2 regions of the Plantactinospora sp. BB1 genome follow, and region 1 is predicted to be linked to the other one. Evidence: riboswitches for the same ligand, from Rfam matches in the RefSeq annotation. Region 1 holds a riboswitch; the other holds the start of a gene.
The links. A riboswitch is a leader RNA that binds a small molecule or an ion and turns the genes downstream of it on or off. The one in region 1 is predicted to bind thiamine pyrophosphate.

Region 1 (2,871 bases):
CGCCGGCCGTGTACCAGGCCCGGCCGCCGTCGTACTCCTGGCACCAGGCGAACGGGTGGTCGTGGCCCATCGCCCCGGCGCCGGGGGCGTAGCTGGTCTCGTCCAGCGAGGCGAGCACGTGTACGTCGCCGCGCGGGTTGTCGCGGAAGTTGTACCACTCGTCGTACCGGGACCACTCCGCCGGAAGGTCCTTCGTGGACTCGTGCGCGTGGTCCTCGACCTTGACCGTGGCCTGCTGGTTGGCCGGGTGCGAGGCGAAGTACGCCCCGACCAGCTCGCCGTACCAGGGCCAGTCGTACTCGGTGTCCGAGGCGGCGTGCACGCCCGCGTACCCGCCGCCGGCCTTGATGTAGCGCTCGAAGGCGGCCTGCTGCTCGGCGTTCAGCACGTCGCCGGTGGTGGAGAGCCAGATCACCGCCTGGTACCTGCCGAGGTTGGCGTCGGTGAAGGCCGCCGCGTCCTCGGTGGCGTCGACGGTGAACCCGTGCTCCGTGCCGAGCTGCTGGATCGCGGCGATGCCGGCCGGGATGGAGTCGTGCCGGAAGCCGGCCGTCTTGGAGAAGACCAGCACCCGGAAGGATTCCGCCTCGGCGGCCGGTTCGAGTGCCGGCGCCTTCTTGACGGGTGCCTGGGCCTGGGGCAGGACCGCCGGGGCGGCCGAGGCGGGGGTACCGGCCAGTGCGGTCGTGCCGAGCAGGAGTGCCGCGGTCGCGCCGACCAGGCGGCGCCGGAATCTGCGATGGGGGTGCGGAGGGTGCGAGGTGCCGCCGGAGCGGCCGGGGCTGGACACGGAGGATCTCCTTGGTCCGGTGAGGACAGGGGGATCCCGGGTCGGTACGCCGAAGACCGCCACGGGGTGTGGAGGTACGACCGGAACTCGCCGAAGCTCCGGCCATCGAATTCTGCCTTGTGGTTGAACAAATTAGGGCCGCCTGCCGGGCGGCCGGAATAAGGCGGCGAGGTTAATTCAGATAACGGTTACGTAACGGGGTGGAATCATCCGGATAGGACAGACATATCCGCCGGGGCGCCGGTCACGGCACCTCGCACCCCGGTACGTGGTCGGGCGCTGACACTGTGCGATAGGTCACGGCCCTTTACGGATCCGTGACCGGCCACGTACGCTCGCCGACAAGTAACCCACGGGAGCCCGGTGGACCGGGCTGAGAGGGGGGCTGTCGAGCCCCCGACCGTCGAACCTGATCCGGGTAATGCCGGCGCAGGGAGGAGCGTTGCCGTGCTATCCATCGGACGACTTCACCTCATCACCGACACCCGACCCGGGCAGCGGGATCCGCTCGCGGTGGTCGACGCCGCCCTCTCGGTCGCCGGCCCCGAACTCGTCGTGCAGGTGCGGGTGGCCGACGACACCGACGACCGGACGGCGTACGAGCTGGCCGCCGAGGTGGCCCGCCGGTGTGCCGCCGTCGGGGCGTCCTGCCTGGTCAACGACCGGCTGCACCTCGCCCTCGCGGTCGGGGCGGCCGGTGGGCACGTCGGTGCCCGCGACCTGCCGGTCGACGCCGCCCGCCGGGTGCTCGGCCCGGACGCCGTGCTCGGCGCGACCGCCCGGGACCCGGAGACCGGTGCGGCGGCGGTCGCGGCCGGCGCCAGCTATCTCGGCGTCGGCCCCTGCCACGCCACCTCCACCAAGGACGGACTCCCCGCCCCGATCGGCCCGGACGGCATCCGCCGGGTCGCCTCGACCGTGCCGGTACCGGTGATCGCGATCGGCGGGATCACCGCCGACCGGGTGCCGGAACTGCTCGCCGCCGGGGCGTACGGCGTCGCCGTGGTCGGCGCCGTCTCCGGCGCCGCCGACCCGGCCCGGGCCACCGCCGATCTCCTCACCGCCCTGCACACCGATCCGCCCCCACCCGATCCGGGACGGGGAACATCGCCGGGGTGGGACCCCCGGCGCGGTTCCCCGCACTCCGGCGCGGGTGCGGGGGCGGGGGGATGGTAGGCGGGGACCGGGCGGCGGACGTCGCGGTGGTCGGCGGCGGCCCGATCGGGCTCGCCGTCGCCTGGCGCTGCGCCGCCCGGGGCCTGCGGGTCAGCCTCCACGACCCCGCGCCCGGCTCCGGCGCCTCCGACGTCGCGGCCGGAATGCTCGCCCCGGTCGCCGAGAGCTACTTCGGCGAGCGGACGCTGACCGGACTGCTGGTCGAGTCCGCTGCCCGCTGGCCGGCCTTCGCCGCCGAACTCGCCGAAGCGACCGGCCTGGACCTGGGCTATCGGACCGAGGGGACGCTGACCGTCGCGCTCACCTCCGACGACCTGGCCGAGGCGGAGCGGCTCTGGACGTACCAGCGGGACCTGGGGCTGCCGGTGACCCCGCTGCGGCCGGCGGAGCTGCGGGACCGCGAACCGCTGCTGGCCACCCGGCTGCGCGGCGGCGCGCTCGCCGCCAGCGACCACCAGGTCGACCCGCGCCGGCTGGTCACCGCGCTGCGGGCCGCCGTCGAACGCGCCGGGGTGACGGTGCTGGCCCGGCCGGTCCGGGACCTCGCCGAACTGGACGCGGCGGCGACGGTCGTCGCGGCCGGCTGCGGCACGGCGGCGCTGACCGGCCTGCCGGTCCGGCCGGTGAAGGGACAGATCCTGCGGCTGCGCGCGCCCGGCGGCGCGGCGCCAGGCTTCCGGCACGTGATCCGGGGCCACGCCGACGGCCGGCACGTCTACCTGGTACCCCGGACCGACGGCGAGGTGGTGGTCGGGGCCACCGTGGAGGAGCGCGCCGACCTCGGCGTCACCGCCGGAGCGGTACTCGACCTGCTCCGCGCCGCCACCGACGTGCTCCCGGAACTCGGCGAGTACGAGCTGGTCGAGGCGCGCTCCGGGCTGCGCCCCGGTACGCCGGACAACGCA
Region 2 (2,871 bases), 2.4 Mb from region 1:
CCCGGCCAGGGCGAGCCGCTGCTGCTCGCCGCCGGAGAGCGCGGCGGTGGACCGGTCCAGGCCGTACGGGAAGCCGACCCGGTGCAGGGCCTCGGTGACCCGGGGCCAGATCTCCGTCGCCGGTACGCCCCGGTTCTCCAGGCCGAACGCCACGTCGTCACCGGCCCGGTCCATCACGAGCTGGGTCTGCGGGTCCTGGAAGACGATCCCGACCCGCTCCCTCGCCTTGCGCGGATCGAGCCCGTCGATCTCGACGGTGCCCTCCTGCTCGCCGGAGTCCTCGGCGAGCAGCCCGGCCAGTGCCGCCAGCAGGGTGCTCTTGCCGGCACCGGAGGCGCCGAGCAGGAGTACCCGCTCGCCGTGCCCGATCCGCAGGTCGACGTCGCGGACCGCCCAGGCCCGCCGGCCCGCGTGCCGCCAGCCGAAGCCGCGCAGCCGCACCTCACTCATGCCGGCACTCCGCTTCGCTGCGTGCCGTCATGAGGCTCATCCGCACTGAGCTGGCTGATTCGCTCGCTCCGCTCGCTCACGACGGCACCACCGCAGTCGCGCCGCTCACACGGCGGTGCGGTCTCGACCGGCCGGGAACCGGTCCAGCACACCGGTCTGGGCCAGGGCCCGGGTGAGCGCCCAGCCGCCGGCACCGGCCAGCACCGCCGAACTGAGCACGGTGAAGAGGAAGACCGGCAGCCGGAACGAGTCGAAGTCGTACTCGGAGTAGTAGCGGATCTGGTCGAAGATCGCCGCGGCGAGCCCGGCCAGCAGGCCGGAGGCGACCGCCACCGGCAGCCGGAACGAGCGGTACCCGACGGCGAGGAACGCCAGCTCGGCGCCGACGCCCTGGGCGAGCCCCTGGAGGATCGCGACGGTGCCCCACTGGCTGCCGAGCAGCACCGAGACGAAGGCGGCGAGGAACTCGCAGTAGAGCGCCGCACCCGGCTTGCGGATCACCAGGCCGCCGAGCACGCCGGGTACCAGCCAGATGCCGTAGATGACCGCCTGGGCCGGCGGGAAGAAGGTGAAGGCACCCTCGGTGGCACCCCAGACCAGGTTCCAGGCCCAGAAGATGACCCCGAACGCGACCGCGATGACCGAGGCGACGACGATGTCGACGGTGCGCCATCTGGTGGTGGTGGACGAACTCATGGGCATGCCTCCCAGTCGCGTGGCGAACCAGGCAAGACGCACGCCGCAACCCGGGACGGCCCGGACTGCGGCGCGGCTGGAGACTCGACCGAACTCCCTGCGCTGGCATTACCCAGATCAGGTTCGAGGGTCTGCGGGTGTGTCACCCGCACTCTCAGCGCTGTGCGCTCCCCTGTCGGATGTGCTGTTGTTCCGCAGACCGTACACCGGATGCCGCGGTGCCGACAGCGGTGGAACCGGCGGATGTGGCGGCGCCCACCAGGTGGCGGGATAGGGTGGATGGCCCAGATCAACATCTCGAAGGGACGCGTGCGGCGTGACACTCAGCCCCGAGGGCTATCTCGACGTGGTCACCGAGACGATCGGGCGGGTGGCGGTGGCCGCCCGGGACGGCGTACGCCGGGCGGCCGACCTGGTCACCGACGCGCTGCGGGCCGGTGGGGTGGTGCAGGCGTTCGGTACCGGCCACTCGGAGGCGCTGGCCATGGAGATCGCCGGCCGGGCCGGCGGGCTGGTCCCGACGAACCGGATCGCGCTGCGTGACCTGGTACTGCGCGGCGGCGAGCCGGTCGAGATCCTCGGCCCGACCCTGGAGCGGGACCCGACCGTGGCCCGCCGGCTCTACGAGCTGACCCCGATCGACCCCCGGGACGTCTTCGTGATCGCCTCGAACTCCGGGGTGAACGGCACCATCGTCGAGTTCGCGTCGCTGGTGAAGGAGCGCGGTCACGGGCTGATCGCGATCACCTCGGAGCAGCACTCGGCCCGGGTCGCCTCCCGGCACCCGTCCGGCCGGAAGCTGAGCGACCTCGCCGACGTGGTACTCGACAACGGCGCCCCGTACGGCGACGCGACGCTGCCGCTGCCCGGTGGCGGCGCGGTCGGCGCGGTCTCCTCGATCACTGCCGCGCTCCTCGCGCAGCAGGTCGTGGTGGAGGTGGTCCGCCGGCTGGTGGAGGCGGGGGAGACGGCCCCGGTCTACCTTTCGGCGAACATCCCGGACAGTGACGACCACAACAACAGCCTGGAGGCGCGGTACGCCGGCCGGATCCGCCGGGGCGGCTGACCCGGCACGCTCCGACCTCCCAGGCCGCCCGGTTTGGTCCCGGTACCGCCTCCCCGTCCGCTGACGAGCCTTCCTCGCGTTTCACGTACGGTCGGTCAGGGCACACTGCTGCGAACTTGACCGAGGGGGAGGAGGCCCAGGTGGCCGTGGAGACGGAGAAGCAGCGTTGGCAGCGAAACTTCGCCGACCTGTTGCAGGAGCTGCGAGTGGCGCAGACCGGGGTGCAGATCCTGTTCGCCTTCCTGCTCACCCTGCCCTTCAGCAACGGCTTCCCGCGAGCCACGGAGTTCCAGAAGGACACCTACATCGTCGCGTTGCTGGCCGCCGCCGCGGCCACCGCGCTGATCATCTCGCCGGTCGCCTTCCACCGGGCGCTCTTCCGGCAGGGGCGCAAGCCGGAACTGGTCCGGTTCGCGCACGGCATGGCGACCGGTGGGCTGGCGTTCATGCTGATCGCGATGGTCAGCTCGGTACTGCTGATCACCGACTTCGTGCTGCCCCGGCCGGTGGCGTTCGTGCTCAGCGGGGTGACCGGGATCTGGTTCCTGACCTTCTGGGCCGTGCTGCCGTTCCTGCGCCGCAACTGGGGCGAGGCCGACGAGGACGACGACGAGGAGCCGGCCACCGCCCGCCCCGACGCGGTCGACTGAACCTCTCCG

Region 2: another riboswitch for thiamine pyrophosphate. It lies ahead of C6W10_RS35005 (ECF transporter S component); the one in region 1 lies ahead of thiE (thiamine phosphate synthase).

The regions. Positions count from the first base shown of each region.
Region 1 is NZ_CP028159.1:5,612,678-5,615,548, reverse strand. Features, by position in the region: gene C6W10_RS24460 (ThuA domain-containing protein) at 1-790, opposite strand, end outside; TPP riboswitch at 1,133-1,243, shown strand; partial or broken gene thiE (thiamine phosphate synthase) at 1,238-1,858, shown strand; gene thiO (glycine oxidase ThiO) at 1,960-2,871, shown strand, end outside.
Region 2 is NZ_CP028159.1:7,969,502-7,972,372, reverse strand. Features, by position in the region: gene C6W10_RS35010 (ABC transporter ATP-binding protein) at 1-450, opposite strand, end outside; gene C6W10_RS35005 (ECF transporter S component) at 556-1,146, opposite strand; TPP riboswitch at 1,223-1,330, opposite strand; gene C6W10_RS35000 (sugar isomerase domain-containing protein) at 1,463-2,212, shown strand; gene C6W10_RS34995 (DUF6328 family protein) at 2,353-2,862, shown strand.